DNA from 4 places in the Streptomyces sp. NPDC051320 genome. Region 2 is predicted to be linked to each of the others. Evidence: riboswitches for the same ligand, from Rfam matches in the RefSeq annotation. Region 2 holds a riboswitch; each other region holds the start of a gene.
What was found. A riboswitch is a leader RNA that binds a small molecule or an ion and turns the genes downstream of it on or off. The one in region 2 is predicted to bind cyclic di-AMP.
Positions count from the first base shown of each region.

Region 1 (5,741 bases), on a different contig from region 2:
CGGTACGGGACCGCGTACGAGGACGGCTGCACTGCGCTGCGCCTTTGCTGCTTATTCAGTTCTTTTTGGGTGATTCGGCATCAGCCCCGCGGCGCTCAGCTGTTCGTGCGAAACCGCGGGAAGGCCGACCGGCCCGCGTACACCGCGGCGTCGTCGAGGATCTCCTCGATGCGCAGCAGCTGGTTGTACTTGGCGACGCGCTCGGAGCGGGCCGGGGCGCCGGTCTTGATCTGGCCGCAGTTGGTGGCGACGGCCAGGTCGGCGATGGTGACGTCCTCGGTCTCACCGGAGCGGTGGGACATCATGCACTTGAAGCCGTTGCGCTGGGCCAGTTCGACGGCGTCCAGCGTCTCGGTCAGCGAACCGATCTGGTTGACCTTGACGAGCAGCGCGTTGGCCGAGTCCTCCTCGATGCCACGCGCCAGCCGCTCGGGGTTGGTGACGAAGAGGTCGTCGCCGACGATCTGGATCTTGGATCCCAGCTTCTCGGTGAGGACGTGCCAGCCGGCCCAGTCGTCCTCGAACAGCGGGTCCTCGATGGAGACCAGCGGATACGAGGCGACGAGCTCCTCGTAGTACTCGGTCATCTCGGCGGCCGAACGGGACTTGCCCTCGAACTCGTACGAGCCGTCCTTGTAGAACTCGGACGCGGCGACGTCCAGCGCGAGCGCGATGTCCTTGCCCGGGACGTAACCGGCCTCGGTGATGGCCTCGAGGATGAGGTCGAGCGCGGCCCGGTTCGAATCGAGGTTCGGCGCGAAGCCGCCCTCGTCGCCGAGGCCGGTCGCCAGACCCTTGGCCTTCAGGACCTTCTTCAGCGTGTGGTAGACCTCGGCGCCCCAGCGCAGCGCCTCGGAGAAGGACTCGGCGCCGATCGGCGCGATCATGAACTCCTGGATGTCGACGTTGGAGTCGGCGTGCGACCCACCGTTGAGGATGTTCATCATCGGCACCGGCAGCAGGTGCGCGTTCGGGCCACCGAGGTAGCGGAAGAGCGGCAGGTCCGACGCCTCGGAGGCGGCGTGTGCCACGGCGAGCGAAACGCCGAGGATCGCGTTCGCGCCCAGCGAGCCCTTGTTGTCGGTCGCGTCCAGGTCGAACATCGCCTGGTCGATGAGGCGCTGCTCGGTCGCGTCGTAACCGACGAGCTCCGGGCCGATCTGCTCGATGACGGCGAGGACGGCCTTTTCGACACCCTTGCCCTGGTAACGGTTGGGGTCACCGTCACGAAGCTCGATGGCCTCGAAGGCACCGGTGGAGGCGCCGGACGGAACTGCAGCACGACCCGTGCTGCCGTCGTCGAGGCCGACCTCGACCTCGACCGTGGGGTTACCTCGGGAGTCCAGGATTTCCCGGGCTACGACGACGTCGATGGACGGCACGAGCATCTCCTTCTGGGATGTGACGCTATGGGTGCAGGGTCTCTTTGGCCTTGCGACATGAGCCTAACCGGCCCGCGGCCCCCGACCGGCCGGGCGCCCGGCCCCTGGGACGAAAAAGCGCCCAAAAGACCTTATTACTACCCGAAGCTCGGCAAATATACTTGCTGGTAACCGAACTGACCGAAAGAAACCCCGGTCCGGCGCGTACGGGGGAGTCGCGCCGGACCGGGGTGCTCAGGGGGAGCCGGGATCAGCTCAGGTGCAGCTGCTGACCCGGGAAGATCAGGTCGGCGTCCTGCACGATGTCCTTGTTCAGGTGGTAGAGCTTCTCCCAGCCGCCGGAAAGGTGCTGGGACTTGGCGATCCGGGCGAGCGTGTCGCCGGCCTTGACCTTGTACTCGCCGTCGCCCTTCTTGATCTTCGCCGGGGCGGCGTGCTTCGCGGGGGCCTTACGGGCCTCGCTGCGCGAAGCGGACTGCGCGTTGCTGTGGGTCTCCTGCTGCGGAGCGGTCTTCGAACCAGCGCTCGCACCGGACGGGTTCACGCCCGGGTCCACACCATCGTTGGTCAGGCCGCCGGCACCCGCGCAGGACCAGGCACCCGGGCCCTGCATGTCGAGCAGCTTCTCGGCGACGGCGATCTGCTGGTCCTTGGTGGCGAGGTCGGCGCGCGGGGCGTACTTCGTACCACCGGCGGCGGCCCAGCTGGAGTTCGAGAACTGCAGGCCACCGTAGTAGCCGTTGCCCGTGTTGATCGACCAGTTGCCGCCGGACTCGCACTGGGCGACAGCGTCCCAGGTGGAGACGGAAGCGGCCGAAGCGGAGGTCGCGCCCAGCAGCGGTACGGCCACGGCGGCACCGGTGACGCCGGCAAGCGTGGCGTAGCGGACGGCCTTGGACGGGCGGCGGTGCTTGGACTTGCTGGCAGAAAAGAGCATGACGTATCTCCTCACCGACGCCTACGAGGTGAGCTGTCGGGTTCGGGCCAATGAGTTGCCCGGCTGCGCTACCTGCGCACAGCTTCACCCCAAGCCGTTTCCGTCCGTCCCGTCCCGGATTCCGATGATTCGGACTCCGCGTGGGCGGCCGGACCCGGCGCTTACCTGGGTCCCCCGCTCCTGCCTACGGCGCGTTACGCGTCGACTGTGTCTTCCCCCGACCGATGGCAGGATTCGGCGTGACGATCGAGGGTGCCCGCGGTGCGAGCGGTTCTGACCGAAACACAAATCCCTCCGATATTCAAAGATGAACATCGGAGGGAGTGCACGGCGCGTCGCACCTGTGCAGAAGGCATTTCCGCAGGTGAGGCGCGGCATGGGCGGCGCAGTCGGCCCGGACATTCGTAGCGACGGACGAGAGCCATGTCTCACCGCCGCCAAAACCGGACATAGTCGGATCAACTAGCCCTGTTTCGGGCTGAGATCAAGGGCCTGGCCAGGGAGGATGAGGTCCGGATCGCCACCGATCGTGCGGTGGTTCGCGGCATACAGCGCGGGCCATCCGCCGGGCAGATCGTGTGCATCCGCAATTGCCGAGAGATTGTCACCCGGGCGGACGGTATAGCTGTCGTCCGAACGAGCGTCGCCGCGTGTCGGGCTTTCGGACCGCGACGCGTGCCGGCCGTTGTCGTCGCCCGCCCGGGCGTCGTGCGACGGCTCGTTGGCCTCGTCGCCGCGGTGCTTGCCGGTGGTTGCGCTCCGTGAGGGCGCCGGCGTGCCCGTCGAGGCCGACGCCGGGTCGGAGGGCGTCGCGGAGTCGGTGGGCTCGGGGGAGTCGGCATCCGATGACCGCCGGCTGCCGGCCGCGTCCGAGCCGGAACCCGAACCGGAGTCGGCGGCGGGGTCGGTGGCGGCGGCCGTCGGCGCATCGGACGGCGAGGCCGAACTGGTGTCCGAGCCCGCATCGGAGCCCGTGTGCGCACCGTCGACCGAGTCCGACGGTGTCGCGGAGGCCGACGCATCGTCCGAGGCTTCGTCCGAGGCTTCGTCCGACGGCGTAGGGCTCGCGGTGTCCGGAACGCCCGGGTCCACCGTTGCCGTGGCGGCGTCGTCCTTCGTCAGGCCGGAGACGGTCGCGCAGCTGAGCCAGGGCTTGGCGCCCTCAGCCGCGTAGACCTTCTCGGCCACGGCTATCTGCTGGGAGCGGCTGGCGAGGTCCGGCCGGGACGCGTACTGCCCACCGCCGTACTGGTCCCAGGTGTCCTGCGAGAACTGCAGGCCGCCGTAGTAGCCGTTGCCGAGGTCGGCGCTCCAGATGCCGCCGGTCTCGCAGAGCGCGACGCGGTCCCAGGTGGTGGCATCGGCTGCGTGTGCGCCGGCTGCGCCCAGCAGCGGAATGGCGATGGCGGATCCCGTAACTCCTGCCGCTACCACGATGGCTGGAGCCTGACGGGGGCGTCGGTGCCGACCGTTCCCGGTGCGCATGCGGTGGCCTTCCGTGTGACGGATGATTCGAACGGTGAACGTAGCCGTAGTCGAATGCCCATCACAAGTCGATGCAGCGCAGATCACGTGAAAGTCACAGTATTGACGGCGAGTCAGTACGCATGACGGTCGAACTCCACCGGTAGCGTGCGCAATCCCCGCATGATGAGTCCACCGCGCCAGCGCAAATCGGCCGGATCCACCGCAAGCCGTATATCCGGCAGCCGCCGCAACAAGGTGGCGAGAGCGGTCTGCGCCTCCAGCCGGGCCAGCGGGGCGCCCAGACAGTAATGAATGCCGTGCCCGTAACCGAGATGCTGATTGTCGACGCGCGCGAGGTCGAGCGTGTCCGGTTCGGTGAAGCGCTCGGGATCCCGGTCGGCGGCCGCCAGCACGACCAGCACCGGATCGCCCTCGGCCACCTCCTGGCCGCCCAGGGTCAGCCGCTCGGTGGCGAACCGCCAGGTGGCGAGCTCAACGGGCCCGTCATAGCGGAGTAGTTCCTCGACCCCGGTGGCCAGCAGCTCGGTCTCGCCGGCGGCGAGTGACTCCTGAAGCCGCGCGCGCTGGTCCGGGTTGCGCAGCAGCGCGTACACGCCGTTGCCGATGAGGTTGACGGTCGTCTCGAAACCGGCGAAGAGCAGGATGAACGCCATCGCGGCGGCCTCGTTCTCCGTCAGATGCTCGCCGCCGTCGCTCGCCCGGATCAGCCCGGAAATGAGGTCGTCGCCCAGGTTCTCCCTTTTGCGGTGGATGAGCTCCGCGAGATAGCTGCGCATCTTCTTCACCGAGCGGGCCACACCACCGCGCGGGCCGCCGCCCTGGCCCGCTTTCGTATGGCGCAGCATCATTCCGGCCCAGTCGCGGAATTCGTCCTGGTCCTCCCGCGGCACACCCAGCAGATCGCAGATCGCATAAATAGGGAGAGGGAAAGCGAACTCATGGATGAGGTCGGCCTCTCCCTTTTCCACGAACGCGTCGATCAGCTGATCCGTCAGCTCCTGCACCCGCGGCGCGAACCGCGCCACCGTGCGCGGGGTGAACGCCTTCGACACCAGCCGCCGCAGCCGGGTGTGATCCGGCGGATCGATGTTCAGCAGATGCGTCATCAACTCCGCCTTGCGTTCCCCCGGGATGCCGGTCTTGCCCTTGGCGTGCGGGGACGCGGCGTGGTGCGCCGGGTTCTTCGACAGCCGGGGCTCGGCCAGGGCGGTCCGGGCGTCCTGGTAGCGCGTCACCAGCCAGGCTTCGACCCCGCTGGGCAGCGCCGCCAGGTGCACCGGCGCGTTCTCCCGCAACCAGGCGTACGCGGGGTACGGATCGGTGGCGAACTCCCAGGTGAACAGCTCGGGCTGGGGTCCTGCCGTCACCTGCCGGCCCCTTCCGCGGCCAGGATCGCGTCCCGGTACGCCCGCGCCGCGGCCCGTAGAGCGGCCTCCGGGTCGGTGCCCGCGGCCTCGGCCCGCACCGTCATCGCGAGCAGCCGGTAACCGACGGACTCCCCCTCCGGCAGCGGAACCTCCAGGCCACCGCCGCGAACCCGGGACGCCAGCTTGGCGGCCAGCGCCAGCGCGGGCTGACCGACCGGCACCCCCTCGGTCACCGAGTCACGCTGCTTCTCGGCCGCCTTCGTACGGTTCCAGTGTGCGTGCACGTCCTCCGCGGTCTCCGCGGTCTCGTCACCGAAGATGTGCGGGTGGCGGTGGATCAGCTTCTCGACGAGGCCGCCGGCCACATCGTCGATCGAGAAGGGCTCCTCCGCGTCCTCCTGCGCGATCCGCGCGTGGAAGACGACCTGCAGCAGCACATCGCCCAGTTCCTCGCGGAGTTCCTCCCGGTCACCGGCCTCGATCGCCTCAACGAGTTCGTACGCCTCCTCGATGAGGTACTTGGCGAGCCCCTGGTGCGTCTGCTGCGACGTCCACGGGCACTCGCGG
Region 1 is NZ_JBFBAL010000011.1:153,787-159,527, reverse strand. It holds gene eno (phosphopyruvate hydratase) at 96-1,388, opposite strand; gene AB0M87_RS24195 (transglycosylase family protein) at 1,633-2,319, opposite strand; cyclic di-AMP (ydaO/yuaA leader) riboswitch at 2,323-2,521, opposite strand; gene AB0M87_RS24190 (transglycosylase family protein) at 2,782-3,753, opposite strand; gene AB0M87_RS24185 (cytochrome P450) at 3,918-5,174, opposite strand; gene AB0M87_RS24180 (nucleoside triphosphate pyrophosphohydrolase) at 5,171-5,741, opposite strand, start outside.
Region 1: another riboswitch for cyclic di-AMP. It lies ahead of AB0M87_RS24195 (transglycosylase family protein); the one in region 2 lies ahead of AB0M87_RS15425 (LysM peptidoglycan-binding domain-containing protein).

Region 2 (5,741 bases):
GGGCGCAGCCGCGACGGTCGCGTCCCTCGCCGCGCTCACCGTCGGCCCGCCCCTCCTGGTGACCGGGGACAACCCCCGCGCGGCCGCCCGCCTCGCGGCCGAGGCCGGTATCACCGACGTCCGTGCCGGGTTGCTGCCCGAGGACAAGGTCGCCGCGGTCCGCTCCGTGCAGAAGGCAGGACGCAAGGTGCTGGTGGTCGGGGACGGCGTCAACGACGCCCCCGCGCTCGCCGCCGCGCACGTCGGTATCGCCATGGGACGCGCCGGATCCGACCTCGCGCTGGAAACCGCCGACGTCGTCATCGTCCGCGACGAACTCGCCACGGTACCCACCGTGGTCGCACTGTCGCGCGCGGCGCGGCGGCTGGTGGTGCAGAACCTGTTCATCGCCGGGGTGTTCATCTCCGGCCTGGTCGTCTGGGACCTGCTGGGGCACCTGCCGCTCCCGCTCGGCGTCCTCGGCCACGAGGGCTCCACCGTCATCGTCGGCCTCAACGGTCTGCGCCTGCTGCGGGACGCCGCCTGGCACCGCGCAGCCACCCCGGCCTGTCGAACTCCCACAGCCGTCACCCACAGCCGCCATGATGAGCAGAACGCCGCCTCCATGGCATAGGTCGCGCCGGCGCTGTACTCACGCTGCACGTCGCGGAGATACGCCGCAGATCCGGTACCTTCGTCGGCTCGCTTTCCCTCCGCCCTTCGAGGAAGGTCTCGCTTTCCGGGCCGCGGCGGACCACCGCAGCGGAGAAGCAAGCCTGTACGAACTCATATAGGTTCGCGAGGTGTTGGAGACCGGCCTGATCGAGGGCGTCGCGGCGTCGGCGCGGGCCGAGGACCTCCGGGCGCTGCGCGCACGCGTGGCCGCCATGGAACGCGAGGCGGGCGAGGGACGGCCCGGTCCACGGACCGGGCCCTTCCATCCGGCGCTGTACCGCTCCTTCGGCAATCTCCTCCTCAGCGAGATCCTCGACGCCTTCTGGGCTGCCATGGACCAGGTGCGTGACGATGTCGGCGACGCCCAGCAGGACCCGGCCGTGACCCTCGCCCATCACCGGGAGATCGTCGGTGCCATAGCCGCCGCCGATGGGCCTCGCGCGGCCTCCGCGATGCGTGCGCATTTCTCTGGAATCAGAGACCGGATGGCACCGGGATCCGTCTCTCGTCGGCCTCGTAGGCAGCCCGATCGCTCCGCTCTGCTGAATTAGCCGACAACGCCGACGTGTTGAGTCGGACAACGGAATTCTCACCGACAAACGGCCGTTCCTGAAAGAGCTCTTGACCCATAGTCGGCTGATTCCGTCGACATGTTCAGTCGCAAAGGGAAGCGATGAGTTGTCTTCGGACAGTCGCGCTTCTGGTATGCGCAGGCGAACGGTAAACATGGCCGAAATGGGCGATTTGACTGTCTCATTCTATAAGTACCCATGCAGTGTAATGCGTCAATTTGTCATTCTCTGCGCGTGCTTGATGCCTCCGGATCTTGTCCCGTCTGTGAAGTGAGTCACGCCCGGGTGAGTAGCTCGGCACCTGCTTCTCTGCTCACTTCGCCTGCCGGATAGGAAAGTTGAGTCCCAAAGCAGTGGGGGAGTGGCCGGACATTTCCTTGGTCGAATTCGCAAACGACATGCCGATGTCATTTCCGGACTTGTTTCATCCGGACGTTCTCGTTTACGTTCTCGTCACCCCGGACGGAACGCCGAATCCTGCCACTGTCCGGAAACCGCACTCACCCACTCACGCACGGCAGGAGCGGGGGACCCAGGTAAGTTCGCCGATCGCAGTACAGGATCGGCTCGGGGTGAAGTCGCATTCGTGCGACCGGGCTTCTCCAGCCCGAACCCGACAGCTCACCTCGTAGGCGACGGAGAGGAATTCGTCATGGCTGCAAAGGCCAAGCACCGTCGTCCGAAGAGCAACCCGCTTGCCCGGCGTCTCGTCGCTGTGGGCACCGGCAGCGCCGCGCTCGCACTCCCGCTCGTGGCGGCTACCACTGCGGAAGCGGCACCGGTCGCTCACCACGCCACCGCCGAATCGGCGCGGGCGACTACCGCTGCCCACAAGGACACCCCCGAGACCTACTCCGTGGTTGCCGGCGACTCGCTCTTCAAGATCGCACGTGCCCACTCCCTGAGTGGCGGCTGGCAGAAGCTCTACCGGGACAACCGACAGGCCATCGGCGACGACCCGTCGCTGATTCAGCCCGGTCTCACCTTGACGCTCGGCGCCAAGGCCGAGAAGTCGAAGTCCACGGACGCCCAGGGGGCCGCGTCGACCACCGCGGACAAGTCAGCGCAGAGCACTGCGAGCACGAGTGCCGCCCCCGCGTCCGCCAAGACGTACTCCGACAACCTGGACGGCTGGATCCGGGAGTCGCTGGACGTCATGGCCGCGAAGGGTATCCCCGGCACCTACGACGGTATTCACCGCAACATCATGCGTGAGTCCTCGGGCAACCCGCAGGCGATCAACAACTACGACTCCAACGCGGCCGCCGGAACCCCGTCCAAGGGACTGCTGCAGGTCATCGCTCCCACGTTCCAGGCCTACCACGTGGCGGGCACGTCGATGGACATCTACGACCCGGTCGCCAACATCACCGCCGCATGCAACTACGCTGCCGCGATGTACGGCTCGATCGACAACGTGAACGGCCCGTACTGAGCGGACCGTCATACCTCTGGCGGCGAACGCACGGTGGGGCGGGAGGGCGCCGACCCGGTCACTCGAACCGGTCGGTGTCGCCCGCCCCCCGGCGTACGATCTCCAGCTCGCCGCCGGAGAAGTCGATGACCGTGGTCGGCTCGGTGCCGCAGTCGCCCGAGTCGATCACGGCGTCCACCACGTGGTCGAGCCGTTCCTTGATCTCCCAGCCCTGGGTCAGCGGCTCCTCCTCGTCGGGCAGCAGGAGGGTGCTGGAGAGCAGCGGTTCGCCGAGCTCGGCGACCAGGGCCTGGGCGACCGGGTGGTCCGGGATCCGGACACCCACCGTCTTCTTCTTGGGGTGCAGCAACTGACGCGGCACCTCCCTCGTCGCGGGCAGGATGAAGGTGTAACTGCCGGGCGTCGCTGCCTTGATCGCGCGGAACACATCGTTGTCGACGTGCACGAACTGACCCAGTTGCGCGAAGTTCTGGCACACCAGCGTGAAGTGGTGACGGTCGTCGAGGTTCCGGATCGACCGGATCCGGCTGATGCCGTCACGACTGCCCAGCTGGCATCCCAGTGCGTAACAGGAGTCCGTCGGATACGCGACGAGCGCACCGGATCGGATGCTTTCGGCCACCGTGCTGATGGTGCGCCGCTGGGGATTCTCGGGGTGCACGTCGAAGTACTTCGCCATCCACCGAGTCTAAGGCCCGTTGCGTCCTTGTCCGAATGAAGACGTGCCCGCTCCGAGCCCCGGCCTGTTCGTGCGAGCATCGTCCGCCGACGCGTCGGCCCGGACCTTGAGGTAGGCGATCGTGTCGCCTATCGCGGTGATGAGGAGCCGGCTGCGACCGTTGTGGTGGGCGCTGCTGATCCGGGCCTCGACGACGGTGTCACCGGGGAGTCCGCACACCGGCCGCGAGTCGGTGGCGGTCAGCGTTCCGTGCGGCAGGAGGAACTCCTCTTCTGCCCACTGGGTGATGGCTTGCAGGCCTTTGATGCGCCGCCCCGCGTCGGTGATCACACTCGTCGCGGAGAAGCAGCTCAACAGCTGGGCGAGATCTCCGGTATTGATCGCCTTGAGAAAGGTGTCCACCACCGATACGGGTGTGCTCTCCCTGCTCGGTGGGTCGGTCGGCTGCGTCTGAGTCTCCGTTGAGGCGCTCATGTCCCACGAGTGCCCGCAACCACCATCATCCACACATATGGTCGTATCAGCTGCCCGGCCGGGCGGATCGCCACCCTGAGCTGCGCGTACCTCGGGCCGCGCGGCGGCCCGTCCACAGCAGTACCGCTCCCAGCAGCGCCGGCAGAGCGGTGCGCGTCACGCGGACCGCCGCCGGCGGGGAGGGGCGGCGGCTCGCGTGACGCGATCGCTGCTTCCGGTCGTCGGTGCGGCGGGTCTCGTTCTCCCGAGCGATCCGCATGACCTCGGCGGTGTGCAGCGCCTTGCGCTTGGTGCCGGCATGCTGGATCTGCGTCTTGCAGGAGAAGCCGTCGGCGACGACGAGTGTGTCGCTGTCGGCCTTGCGTACGGCGGGGAGCAGGGCTTGTTCGCCGCAGTCCATGGAGATCTCGTACTTGCCGTCCTCGAACCCCCACGAGCCGGCCAGCCCGCAGCAGCCGCCCTTGAGGTTGTCGACGTCGAGCCCCATGTCCTGCAGGAGTTCCTGTTCGGCCGTCATCCCGCCGGTCGCCCGCTGATGGCAATGGCCCCACAGCAGGGCGTTGCCCTCGAGTTTCGGGGGCCGGATGTCGTGTGCGCGGAAGAACTCCGCGAAGTGGTAGGAGTTGCGGGCCAACCGGGCGGCATCGTCGTCGTGCGGCAGCATCTTGCTCAGTTCGTCCTTGAAGACGGCCAGGCAACTGGGCTCCATGCCGACGACCGGCGTGCCGGCGCGGACATGCTCGCGCAGCGTGTCGATGACGTTGTGCAGGTAGCGTTCGGCGGCGTCCAGGAAGCCGTAGTCGTACAGTGGCCGACCACAGCAGAGGTGTCCCTCCGGCATGATCACCTGCCAGCCTGCGGCTTCGATGGCTTCCACACAGGCGACCCCCACCTCGGTGTGGAAGTGGTTGTTGAAGGTGTCCGGGAAGAGCACCACCGGTCGACCGCCGGGATTGACCGTGCCGCCACGGCGCTGGAACCACTGTTGAAGCGTCATGGGGGCGAAGCGCGGCAGTGGTCGACGTCGGTCGATGCCGGCCGCCACTTTGGCGAGGCGGGAAAGACCCGGAGTGTGCGTGACGAAGTTGGCGATCTCGGGAAGCCGGGAAGCGATGCGCGCCGCCTGGTCGATGAAGCCGAACGCGTAGGCGTGGCGCGGACGCCAGCGGCGCAGTGATTGGTAATGGTGGTGCAGGAACTCCGACTTGTAGGTGGGCATGTCGACGTTGACCGGGCAGTCATTGGTGCATCCCTTGCAGGCGAGGCACAGGTCGAGGGATTCGGCGACTTCCTTCGACTGCCAGCCGTCGGTGATCACATCGCCCTGCAGCATCTCGAAGAGCATCCGGGCCCGCCCCCGGGTGGTGTGCTTCTCCTCGCGGGTCACCTGGTAGCTGGGGCACATCGTGGTCTGTGCGTCGGGGACGCGGCACTTGCCGACGCCGACGCACCGCAGGGTCGCGTGGGCGAAGTCGCCCTTGTCCTCCGGATAGGCGAACTTCAGCTGCGTGCGCGGTGGGTTGTAGTCGGTGCCCAGCTTGAGGTCTTCGTCCAGCCGGTACGCATCGATCACCTTGCCGGGATTCATCTTTCCCTGCGGGTCCCAGATCCGCTTGAACTCACGCATGGCCGTCATGAGTTCCGTGCCGTACTGCTTCTCCAGAAGTTCCGCTCGCTGCTGACCGTCACCGTGCTCGCCGGACAGCGAGCCACCCATGCCGGCGACGAGGTCGGCGGCGTCCTCCATGAAGGCGCGATAGGTGGCCAGGCCGTCGGCGTGGCGAAGGTCGAAGCTGAGCCGGGAGTGAATGCAGCCCTGCCCGAAGTGGCCGTACATCGCCCCGGTGATGGAGTGCTTGTCCATGACCTTGCGCAGCGCCTTGATGTATTCGCCGATCCTGCTCGGCGGTACCGCCGAGTCCTCCCA
Region 2 is NZ_JBFBAL010000006.1:136,845-142,585, reverse strand. It holds gene AB0M87_RS15435 (heavy metal translocating P-type ATPase) at 1-613, shown strand, start outside; gene AB0M87_RS15430 (FCD domain-containing protein) at 783-1,205, shown strand; cyclic di-AMP (ydaO/yuaA leader) riboswitch at 1,685-1,874, shown strand; gene AB0M87_RS15425 (LysM peptidoglycan-binding domain-containing protein) at 1,879-2,661, shown strand; gene AB0M87_RS15420 (L-threonylcarbamoyladenylate synthase) at 2,720-3,340, opposite strand; gene AB0M87_RS15415 (nuclear transport factor 2 family protein) at 3,350-3,814, opposite strand; gene AB0M87_RS15410 (FAD-linked oxidase C-terminal domain-containing protein) at 3,861-5,741, opposite strand, start outside.

Region 3 (5,741 bases), on a different contig from region 2:
CCCGGACTTCGTGGCGCGCGAGCAGGAGTTGCTGCACCATCTGTGGCAGCGCAAGGACATAGCCGGGCCCGCACTGCTCTACGCGGCGCAGGCCACCGGCCGGGTACGGGTGCCGCCGCCGTATCTCCACTACGGCGGCTACAACCCGTACCGGCAGTAGCGCGGTTACGCCGAAGCCGCTGTCAGGGTGGCGAGCTCCGCCTCGGTGAGCCGGAGTTCGGCGACCGCCGTCAGTGCGGGCAGCTGCTCGGGCGTACGGGCGGATGCGATCGGCGCGGCGACGGTCGGCCGGGCGGCCAGCCAAGCCAGTGCGACGGTCGCCGGCTCGGCCTCATGTGCCGCTGCCACCTCGTCGAGCGCGGCGAGCACCTTCCGCCCCCGCTCGCTCTCCAGATGTTTGGCCGCACCCGCGGCACGCACGCTGTCCACCTCCGCGCCGGGGCGGTACTTGCCGGTGAGGAAGCCGGAGGCCAGCGCGTAGTACGGCACTGCGGCCAGACCGTGCCGGGCGACGGTGTCCTGCAGCCCGCCCTCGTAGGTGTCGCGGGAGACCAGGTTGTAGTGCGGCTGAAGCGCTACGTACCGGGCCAGCCCCTCGGCCGCGGAGAAGGCGAGAGACGCCTCGAGGCGCTCGGGGCCGATGTTGGACGCGGCGATGGCACGCACCTTGCCGTCCTTCACCAGCTGGTCGAGCGCGGTGATGATTTCCTCGACCGGGACGGACGGGTCGTCGAAGTGCGTGTAGTAGAGATCGATGTGGTCGGTGCGCAGCCTGCGCAGCGACTCCTCGGCGGCGGCCTTGATGGTCCCGGCCGAGAGCCCCTTGTGCGCGGGATGTGCGCCGACCTTGGTGGCGACCACCACCTCGGAGCGGTTTCCGCGGGCGGTCAGCCAGTTGCCGATGACGGTCTCGGACTCGCCACCCTGGTTGCCCGCCACCCACGCGGAGTACGAGTCGGCCGTATCGACGAAGTTGCCGCCGGCCGCGGTGTACGCGTCGAGCACCGCGAAGGACTGCGCCTCGTCGGCGCTCCAGCCGAAGACGTTGCCGCCGAGGGCGAGCGGGAAGACATGGAGGTCGGACGTGCCGAGCCTGCAAAGAGAAGTCATAGGGCGGACAACCCCGGCACCGTCCCGCACTATTCCGTGCACGGCGCCGGGGTCGCGGGAGCCGTCAGGCGTTGATGCCCCTGCTCGCCAGCCAGGTCAGCGGGTCGATCGGGTCGCCGCCACCGGGGCGGACCTCGAGGTGCAGATGCGGCCCGGTGACATTGCCGGTGGCGCCGACATTGCCGATGACCTGCCCGGTGGTGACCTTCTGGCCGGCGCTCACGGCGATCGACGACTGGTGACAGAACCAGAGTTCCGTGCCGTCGTCGAGGGTGATGACCGTGCGATAGCCGTACGACCCCGACCAGCCGGCCGACTTGACCGTACCGCTGTGCACGGCCTTGATCGGGGTACCGGTCGGAGCGGCGAAGTCGAGGCCGGTGTGGTAGCCGGAGGACCACATCGAGCCGCTGTCACCGAAGTGCGAGGTGAGGGTGTAGGAGGCGACCGGGAGCGAGTAGCTCGCGGCCACTTTGGCGAGTCGTTCCCTCTCCGCCTTGGCCTTGGCCTCCGCCTCGGCCTTCTGCTTGGCAGCCTTCTCCTTGGCGGCTGCCGCCTCCTGCTGCTTCGCCGCCTCAGCGGCGGCCTTGGCGGCCGCTGCCTTCTCCGCCGCCACCGCGGCCTGGTCGTCGACCGCGCTCTGCTGCTGCTCGGCCTGGAGCAGGATGCGGCTCCGCAGCGCTTCGCCGGCGTTCGAGTCGCTGCCGACGGCACCGGTCGATGCGGTGCCGATCGCGGCATGGGCGGCGCCCGCTTCGGTTGCGTCACCGGACGAGGAGTGGCCGTCGATGTCCGATATCAGCGTTCCCACGCCCGGCAGCGACTCGGCGTCCGGCAGCTTGTCCTTGACGGACTGCGGAAGGTCGGGGAGGGAGATCGAGACGGGCGGCTTCGCCTGCGCGCTGGCCATGCCGCCCGCGCCGACGGCAGCGATCACGCCGACGCCGAGGACCGTGGAGCTGCGCGCGATGCCGCCGCGCTGCTTGGCCACCCGGTGCTTGCCGCGCAGCGGACGAAGGGACTCCTCGGTGGGGTTCCACTCGTCGAACGTGCCGCCGTCCTCACCGCCGAAACCGAGAGATTCGTCGTTCGGGAAGTAAAGCGTTTCGGGGGCAGGGTTGTTGGACGCCACGGAGGCGCACTCCTTTCCTTCCTTACCGCCTACCGGGTTAGCTGACGGGTTCGGAGCAGGAAGGTCTCCTACGGGCCGTTCCTTGCGGAGCTGCCCGATTCACCCCAATAAGTGGTTCCCCGGTTCCCTTGCGGGATTCGGCGCGTGCGCACGGTGTCGCCTCTTGCGACGACTGGGACAACCGCGCTGCGTTATCGAACGTTAATAGACCCACGCCCCGGAGCCAAGCCGTTCCAACTGATCATTAACGATTTTGGCCTGGACCAATCGGGGCACAAGGGGGCGGAGTCGGGCGAGTTGACGCGCGCTCAGGAAACCCTCATTGCTTGACCGTTCATCAAATGTTATGCAGAGCGGTGCGTCCGGTCACTCATCGCGACGGATTCCCCGTACGATCTCCACCGTCCTGCGCCGCGGGGGCTGATCGTCCGTCGGACGGGCCACCGCGAGCAACGCCATGTCGTCCGTCGAGTGCCCCCCGGTATGCCGCCGCACATCGTCGGACAGCGCCGTGAGCAGCTCGTCGGGCCCCGGGAAGATCCGGCCGCGCAGCCGTTCCTTCGGATCGTAGAAGACCCCTGCCGCGTTCCGCGCCTCGGACAGCCCGTCGGTGTAGAGCAGCAGCGTGGCCCCCGGCGGAAACGGCAACTCGTCGGCACGATCCGGCCAGGAGGCCACATCCGCCATCCCCAGCGGCAGCGCGGCATCGGTCGGCGTGACCGCGTCGAGCCCCCCGTCGGCGTACAGCAGGAGGGGCTCGGGATGACCGCGGTTCACCACCCGGATCCGGTCCCGGCCGCCGCGTGGCACTTCGGCGAGCGCGGCGGTGGTGAAGCCCTCGATGGCGTCGAGGCCCTCCCGCCGGGTGCCCTCCCTGGTCAGCGCACGCTCCAGACGCTGGGCCACCCCTTCCAGGCTTCTCTCCTGCTCGGCGGCCTCCCGGAAGGCTCCGATCACCACCGCCACGGCCTCCACCGCGCCGAGCCCCTTGCCCCGCACATCACCCACGATGAGCCGGACCCCGTACGGCGTGTCCTGCACCGCGAAGAGGTCCCCGCCGATGAAGGTGCCGGCCTGTGCCGCCTCGTACCGCGCCGCGACGTGCAGTCCACCGATCCGCTCGAGGGGCACCGGCAGCACCGCGCGCTGCGCGGTCTCGGCGATGACCCGGGCCGACGCGAGCTGCTCACCGCTACGGCGCACCACCCGGTTGATGATCAGCGCGAGCGCCGCCACAGTGATCACCGTGAGTAGCTCGGTGACAGCACTGGCATGGGCGCTGCTGCCGTTGTAGGCGTGGAGTCCCGCCATGGCCACGACGGCAGCCACCCCGGTCAGCAGCGTGGCTCGGAGCGAGAAGAACGGAGCGGCGATCAGCGGTGCCGCAGAGAAGAACGGCACCGGGGTGAAGGGGTCCGGAGTCGCCAGGTCGAATGCGATCCCACCGACCAGCAGCACCGGCGGCAGCGCCAGGAGGAACCGGCGTGCCGTGCCGCGCTGTGCTCGCTGCCCCACCAGTGGTCTCCTGCCCGGTCCATACCCGGCTGCGGACAGTACCGCGCCCCACCCAGGCTGTCCGCAACCACGCCGACCGGCGATCCGACGTCGGCCAACCGGGGGAACGGCTGGGCACCGGCCCGTTTCAGAAGGCCCACGCCAGCAGATCCACCGCCAGCACAGCCAGCGCCATACCCAGGAACAGCGTGTAGGCCCCCAGAACCCGCCCCCGGTCGCCCGCCGCCCACTGCCGCGTCAGCACCCACCCGAACACCACGGCCTCCGCCGCCGCACCTGCGACGCCCGCCGGCGGCCAATGGAGGCCGAACAGCAGGGCAGCAGTGGCCAGCGTATGTACCACGGCGAGCAGCGAAACGACCCGGAGCCGCCGCCCCTGCAGCACCCCGAGCCGGGTCAGCTCGTCGAGCCGCTCGAGCCCCACCCGCGCCCGCGTCAGGCCGACCAGGGCCGACGGCACGACCTCCAGCAGCAGCAGTACGGTCAGCGTGACCCGCAGAACGAACACGTCAGCCCCCTGATACGTGCCGGCGCCACCCGCCGGAGTAACGCTCGAAGGCCCGGCACATGATGTGCCGGGCCTTCGTTCACAAGTAGCGGGGACAGGATTTGAACCTGCGACCTCTGGGTTATGAGCCCAGCGAGCTACCGAGCTGCTCCACCCCGCGTCGGTGAACCCAACCCTACGGCATCCGCAGCGATGCTCCTCACCATTAACGTCCGGACCGGCCGGCCGTTCCCGAGCGGCCGCCGCCCGCGCGCACCTTCCCGAATCCGGGGTGCACCCCGGGGGAGAGTCCCTGCTGCTCGGCCAGCCTGCCGAGCAGCATGCCCAGTTGCCGGTGCTCGTCCACAGAGAGCCCCGCACAGATCTGCTGCTCGTGCGCGGCGCCGGCCTCCCGCAGCCGGGACAGCAGCGCGACACCCTCGTCGGCCAGGAAGAGCGCGTACTGCCGCCGGTCGGCGGCATTGCGCCTGCGTTCGATGAGCCCGCGCGCCTCGAGTTCATCGGCGAACGCCACGAACCGGCTGGGCGGCATGCCCAGCACGTCTGCCAGTTCGCGCTGGCTGCGCCCCGACATCCCCGCCAGCAGGCGCAGGAGTCCCGCCTGGGCGGGGGTGAGATCCAGTTCCGCGATGCGCTCGGCGAACCGGTCCGCCGCGTGCGCCCCCAGCTGAGCCAGCAAGAAGGCGACCCCCTGAGGGGGCCGCGCGCCCGGTGCTTCCTCATCCAGTTCCATGGAGAAATGATATCAGCTTGACAATCGTTCGGGACTGTAATCATTCTGGTAAGGTGACGAATATCGAGGAGGCAACCGTGACCACCGCATCCGCCGACCCCGCGCCCCGGCGAGCAGAGGCCCCGAGCCGTCGCCCGCAAGGAGGTCCACCCCTGCTGGCCCCCGTGCTGGCCTTCGCCGTCCTGACCATCGCCTACGTGATCGTCAACCGGTCCACCCCGCACCTGGACGCGACCGGTGCCGAGGTGCTGCGCTATGCCTCGGCCCATCGCACGACCGCGAAGGCGGGATCACTGCTGCTCTTCGCTTCCTCGGTGCCCCTGGCACTGACCGCCGCGATCCTCTACCGGCGGCTCCGCGCCCTGGGGATCACCGCTCCCGGCTCCGCGATCACCCTGGTCGGCGGGGTACTGGCCTCGAGTGCGCTCGCGCTGAGCGGCATGTTCGGCTGGGCCGGCGGCCGGCTGTCCTCCGACGGGGGCCCCGCCCTGGCCAGGGCCCTGGCCGACCTCTCGTTCCTGGCCGGCGGTCCCGCGTACGCCACGACCTTCGCCCTGCTCATGGCGGGCATCTCGGTCACCGGCCTGCTGGCCGGCCTGCTTCCACGGGCGCTGGCCTGGCCAGGACTGGTACTCGCCGCGGTCGGCCTGGTCTGCGAACTGACCCTCGTGGTCGACGGGTTCCAGTACCTCCTGCCGATCGCCCGTTTCGGCGGCCTGCTCTGGCTGGTGATCGTCGCGGTC
Region 3 is NZ_JBFBAL010000007.1:376,097-381,837, reverse strand. It holds gene AB0M87_RS18615 (PrsW family intramembrane metalloprotease) at 1-160, shown strand, start outside; gene AB0M87_RS18610 (aldo/keto reductase) at 166-1,110, opposite strand; gene AB0M87_RS18605 (M23 family metallopeptidase) at 1,175-2,242, opposite strand; cyclic di-AMP (ydaO/yuaA leader) riboswitch at 2,254-2,395, opposite strand; gene AB0M87_RS18600 (PP2C family protein-serine/threonine phosphatase) at 2,609-3,760, opposite strand; gene AB0M87_RS18595 (hypothetical protein) at 3,885-4,265, opposite strand; tRNA gene AB0M87_RS18590 (tRNA-Met) at 4,352-4,425, opposite strand; gene AB0M87_RS18585 (MarR family winged helix-turn-helix transcriptional regulator) at 4,471-4,998, opposite strand; gene AB0M87_RS18580 (DUF4386 domain-containing protein) at 5,076-5,741, shown strand, end outside.
Region 3: another riboswitch for cyclic di-AMP. It lies ahead of AB0M87_RS18605 (M23 family metallopeptidase); the one in region 2 lies ahead of AB0M87_RS15425 (LysM peptidoglycan-binding domain-containing protein).

Region 4 (5,741 bases), on a different contig from region 2:
GGCGGTGCCGGAATGATCGAGGTGCATGTGCGTGCTCCAGTGGCGTCAGGGGTTACGAGGCGAAGAGGCGTACCGGCCGGGCGGCGTGCGCCTGCGCGGCGATGTCGAGCAGCGGCGCGGAGGCGGCCGGCAATCGGTCCGGACCGTTGCGCACGGCCTCTGCCGCGGCCGCGACGGCCCGGTCCGCCACCCGGTCCATCTCGGGTGCGAGGCGGGCAAGGACGGCGGTGGCCTCGAAAGGGTTGAGGCCGAGGAGCCGGACGGCCGCACCGGCCGGACCACTGACCGTCTCGTAGGCGACACAGTGCGCGGCGTCGCCGGCCCCGAGTCCCGCCGCGCGGGCGGTGACCCCGAGGACGACGGGCTGGTGCGCGCCGCGTGGCAGTGCGGCGGCCAGCGCGTCGAGTTCGGGACACGGCCAGGTGGCGCGTGCGGCCCGCATCAGCTGGCGGCCGAGCTTGCGGGCGGCCGCCCGCAGGGCGGGCGAGGGTGTCCGGGCGTCGGCGGCCTCGTCGAGTACGCGGGGATCGGCTCCCAGCGTGGCAGCGGCGGCGAGCGCCGCGGAGGTGAGTCCGGTGGTGTGCAATCGGCCGAGGCAGAAGTCCGTCAGGTCCCCGGCGTCGCTGATCCGCCCTGCCACCACGGCCTGTTCGGCGCCGCCGGAGTGGGCGTGACCGCCGGCAGGGAACCGGCCGTCGGCCAGCATCAGCAGCGCCGATCGGCTCCTCGGAGGCGTCTTTCCCGGATCGCTCATGAATCGTCCATCAGAAGAGGAAGTAGCGCTGGGCCATGGGAAGTTCGGCAGCCGATGCCGGCTCGACGGGTTCACCGTCGATGGTCACGGTGAAGGTGTCGGCGTCGACCTCGACGCGGGGCAGCGCGTCGTTCTCCCGCATGTCCGCCTTTCCGATGGCGCGGGTGCTGCTGATCGCGACGAATGCCTTGCCGGGTTCTCGGCGTTCGGCCAGACCGTCGTCGAGGGCGGCCTGCGTGACGAAGTTGACCGAATTGGCCGCCGGGGCCCGCCCGGTCGCTCCGAACATCGGCCTGGGCAGTACCGGTTGCGGGGTGGGAATGGAGGCATTGGCGTCCCCCATCTGGGCGTAGGCGATCTGTCCGCCCTTGAGAACCAGCTGGGGTTTCACGCCGAAGAAGGCCGGGGCCCAGAGGACGAGATCGGCGAGTTTGCCGCTCTCCACCGAGCCGATCTCCCGGTCCAGGCCCTGCGCCACGGCGGGGTTGATGGTGTATTTGGCGACATAGCGACGTGCGCGACGGTTGTCGGCACGGCCGTCGCCCGGCAGGGCGCCTCTGCGCTGCTTCATCACGTGGGCGGTCTGCCAGGTGCGGAGCGTGACTTCTCCGATGCGGCCCATCGCCTGGGAATCCGAGGAGATGATCGAGATGGCACCCAGATCGTGCAGGATGTCCTCGGCCGAGATGGTGGACGGCCTGATCCGGGACTCCGCGAAGGCCAGATCCTCGGGAACGGCCGGGTTGAGGTGGTGGCAGACCATCAGCATGTCGAGGTGTTCCTCGATGGTGTTGACGGTGTACGGCCGGGTCGGGTTGGTGGAGCTGGGCAGGACGTTGGGCTCGGAGACGACGGTGATGATGTCGGGAGCGTGTCCACCTCCCGCGCCCTCACTGTGGTAGGCGTGAATGGAACGCCCGGCGATGGCCGCCAGGGTGTCGCCGACGAAGCCGGCCTCGTTGAGCGTGTCCGTGTGGATGGCGAGCTGAGCGCCGGTCTCCTCGCAGACACCCAGACAGGCGTCGATGACGGCCGGGGTGGCGCCCCAGTCCTCGTGGATCTTGAACCCCAGGGCGCCACCGCGCAGTTGGGAGTGCATCGCCTCGCGGGACATGGTGCTGCCCTTGCCGAGCAGCCCGATGTTCACCGGGTACCCCTCCAACGCATCGAACATCCGGGCGAGGTGCCAGGAGCCGGGCGTCACGGTGGTGGCTTTGCTGCCCTCCGCCGGGCCGGTTCCGCCACCGACGAGGGTGGTGACCCCGGACGACAGCGCCTGGTCGATGAGCGTGGGGGTGATGAAGTGCACGTGGGCGTCGATGGTGCCGGCCGTGAGGATTTTGCCGTTGCCTGCGATGACTTCGGTTTCGGGGCCGATGACCAGATCGGGGTGGACTCCGTCCATCGTGTCGGGGTTTCCGGCCTTGCCGATTCCGGTGATACGTCCCGCCCGGATGCCGATGTCGGCCTTGACGATGCCCCAGTGGTCGAGGATCACAGCGCCGGTGATGACGGTGTCCGGGGCGCCCTGCGCGCGGGTGGCGCGGGACTGGCCCATCGACTCCCGGATCACCTTTCCGCCGCCGAACACCGCTTCGTCGCCGGCCCGGCCGGGGCCTCCGCAGCGGTCCTCCTCGATCTCGACGAGAAGCTCGGTGTCGGCGAGGCGGATCCGGTCCCCGGCGGTGGGGCCGAAGAGGTCGCCGTAGACGGCGCGGGTGAGTTCAGCCATCGAGGGCTCCTGCGGTCTCTCCCCGCAGTCCCGGGACGATGCGCAGCCCGGCGATGGGGACCAGTTCGATGTCGACGGGAATGCCGGGCTCGAAGCGCACCGCGGTTCCCGCGGCGATGTTCAGCCGACGGCCTTGTGCCGCGGCGCGGTCGAAGCGCAGAGCTGGATTGGCCTCGGCGAAGTGATAGTGGGAGCCGACCTGCACGGGGCGGTCGGCGATGTTGAGAACGGTGAGACGGGTGGCCCGGCGGCCCTCGTTGAGGGTCAGCGGGTCTTCGGCATACAGGATCTCTCCGGGGATCATCGGTGCCATTTCCCGGTCAGACGATCGGCTCGTGCACGGTGACGAGCTTGGTGCCGTCCGGGAAGGTCGCCTCGACCTGGACCTCGTGGACCATCTCGGGGATGCCGTCCATGACGTCCGCCCTGGCGAGCACCTTGCGCCCCGACGCCATCAGTTCGGCCACCGTACGGCCGTCCCGGGCACCTTCCAGGATGTGCGAGGTGATCAGCGCAACCGCCTCGGGGTGGTTCAGTCGCAGGCCCCGCGCTCTGCGCTTCTCCGCGACGTCCGCCGCCACATGGATGAGCAGTCGTTCCTGCTCATGGGGTGTCAGTTGCACGCTTCCGCCTCACCGTCTTCATCCCGGGCCCGGTCGGGCACCGCGGACCACACGACTTCAACATTTTGTTGACACGGTGCGGAACCCCAGGCCATCAGGCATTGCACATTAGGGCGGAAGTTTTTCCGGCAGGTTAACCGGCCTTTTGCTGGGCCATGATCGTCGCTTGCGGTGTGCGTTCGGCGAAGCGCGCAGGGTGACCCTGGAGACACACCGTCCCGCCATCCTTTCGGCTGCCACCCCTACCCCGATGGGCGTCGCCCGGAAGACTTAGACGGGCCGGGTCCGACGGCTCGTCCCGATTTGCACCGCGTGCCCGAGCACCCGCCGCGGAGCGGGGCTGCACACCTGGTGAGGGGCCCGTACCCGCCGGCCGGTCGGTGCTTCCGGGACCCTGCCCACTCGGATGGGTCAGGGGTGAGCGGACTGGCGAACCGGCACTGTCAGGCAGAAATCCGGCGCGCGGTGAGTGAAGATCCCTGGGACGACAAGCCCCCGCCACCACGGCGGGGCGGTCCGGGCGGACGCCGAGTCCTGCCGCCGTACCCGGACGTCTGGTCGACACGAGTGGATCGGCAGGAGTGGAGGACCCAAGCAGTTCGGGGCGACAGACATGTCGCCCCTTGGGGTGAAGCCGCTGCAAGGACGGCCGACCGATCAGTCGGCCAACCGCGCGGCGGCCGGGCAACTTCGCCGGCCCGAACCCGACAGGTCAACCTTCTCAGGCGGTTTGACGAAGGGTTGCGCATGACTGCGCAGATTCACATCCCGTCTCTGCTCACCCGGGCCGGAACCGCCTCGGCCCTTACACTCGCCGCAGTAGCGGGGACCTCGCTGGCGCCCGGCGCCGCACCCGAGGCCCAAGCGGCCGCACACGCCGCCAGAGCGGTGCAGATCGCGGCATCCAAAAAGGGATCGCCCTATCAGTGGGGCGCAGCCGGCCCCTCGCGGTTCGACTGCTCCGGGCTGACCTTCTATTCGTTCAAAAAAGCGGGCAAGAAGCTGCCGCGCACCGCCCAGGCGCAGTACAACAAAGTGCGGCATATCACTGCCTCCCACCGCAGGCGTGGGGACCTGGTCTTCTTCCACTACGGACGGAACGTCTTCCACGTCGGCCTGTACGCGGGGAGCGGCAAGATCTGGCATTCGCCGAAAACCGGTTCCGTGGTCAGGCTGGAGCGGATCTGGACCAAGAGCGTCTGGTACGGGCGCGTGAACTGAAGAAGCGGCGGGCACGGCTGCCGCAGGCTCAGGTCTGGGCGGCAGCCGTCCAGGGCAGGGCGATCCACACCGTCTTGCCGCCTTCCCGGGTCGGGGTGACCGACAGCCGGCCGCCGCTCTCGGCGGCCAGCCATCGGATGATCACCATGCCCCGGCCGTTGTCCTGCTGGACCGCCGCGGGCAGCCGCTGGGGCCAGCGCGGGTGACTGTCCGTGACACCGATGCGCAGCAGTTCGTCCCGCTCCAGCACGATGTCCACGGTGAAGGTGGGTGACTGGCCGAAGGTGTGCTGCACGGCATTGGTCGCCAGCTCGGAGACGATCAGCCGGATCGCGTCCGCCGCGTCCGTGTCGTTCGGCAGGCCCCAGTCGGTGAGCACCCGGGCCACATAGGACCTGGCCGCCGGAACCGATGCAGGTTCGCTCGGCAGGGTGATTTTTGCTTCCTGGTGGTCTGCCATGACGGCCTGTCCCTTTCCCACCGGTGCCGGCTCCGACTCGTTGCGGATGCACTTCGAGGACGGCCTCGGATTGCCCTTCGCGCCAGCGTGACACTCATAGTGACCGCATCGTCCGCGATCCACAAAGATGGGCCTGTATCAGTCGCTCAAAGTGATGAACTCTGCTACGGGAGAACGTATTTGGACGGGAAAACGGGGGAACGGCTGTTCCCCGTCAGGGTCACCCGGCGGGCACGGTTCGCAGTAGGGTCTGCACCGCCCCGGCAATCTGCTCCTCCGTCAGGTCCGCACGGGCGGTGAGTCGCAGCCGGGAAACACCGTCCGGCACCGAAGGCGGCCGGAAACAGCCGACCACGAGCCCCGCTTCCCGGCAGGCGGCGGCCCAGCGCACCGCCGCGGCCGGCGACGGCGCGCGTACGGACACCACGGCGGCCTGCGGGTGTACCGCGCTCAGCCCGGCCGCGGTGAGACGGTGGTGCAGCGTGTTCGCCACCGTACGGGCCCGCCCGCCCAGGCCGGGTTCCGCGCGCAGCAGCCGCAGGGCCGCCAAGGCCGCGCCCGCCGCGGCCGGTGCCAGGCCGGTGTCGAAGATGAAGGTGCGGGCCGCGTTGACCAAGTGGTCGATGACCCGGGCCGGGCCCAGCACCGCACCGCCCTGGCTGCCCAGGGACTTCGAGAGGGTGACCGTGGCGACCACGTCGTCCGCGCCGGCCAGCCCCGCGCCGTGCAGCGCTCCTCGGCCGCCTTCGCCGAGCACCCCGAGACCGTGGGCGTCGTCCACGGCCAGGGCGGCACCGTGACCTCGGCAAACGGCGGCCAGGTCCGCGAGTGGCGCCGCGTCGCCGTCGACCGAGAAGACGGAGTCGGTGACGACGAGGGCGCGGCCCCGGTGCGCGCCGAGCGCCTTGGCGGCCGCCTCCGGATCGGCGTGCGGGACGACTTCGGTTGCCG
Region 4 is NZ_JBFBAL010000017.1:12,477-18,217, forward strand. It holds gene ureG (urease accessory protein UreG) at 1-27, opposite strand, end outside; gene AB0M87_RS29035 (urease accessory UreF family protein) at 53-754, opposite strand; gene AB0M87_RS29040 (urease subunit alpha) at 765-2,486, opposite strand; gene AB0M87_RS29045 (urease subunit beta) at 2,479-2,790, opposite strand; gene AB0M87_RS29050 (urease subunit gamma) at 2,807-3,109, opposite strand; cyclic di-AMP (ydaO/yuaA leader) riboswitch at 3,638-3,853, shown strand; gene AB0M87_RS29055 (C40 family peptidase) at 3,857-4,330, shown strand; gene AB0M87_RS29060 (ATP-binding protein) at 4,359-4,790, opposite strand; gene AB0M87_RS29065 (8-amino-7-oxononanoate synthase) at 5,011-5,741, opposite strand, start outside.
Region 4: another riboswitch for cyclic di-AMP. It lies ahead of AB0M87_RS29055 (C40 family peptidase); the one in region 2 lies ahead of AB0M87_RS15425 (LysM peptidoglycan-binding domain-containing protein).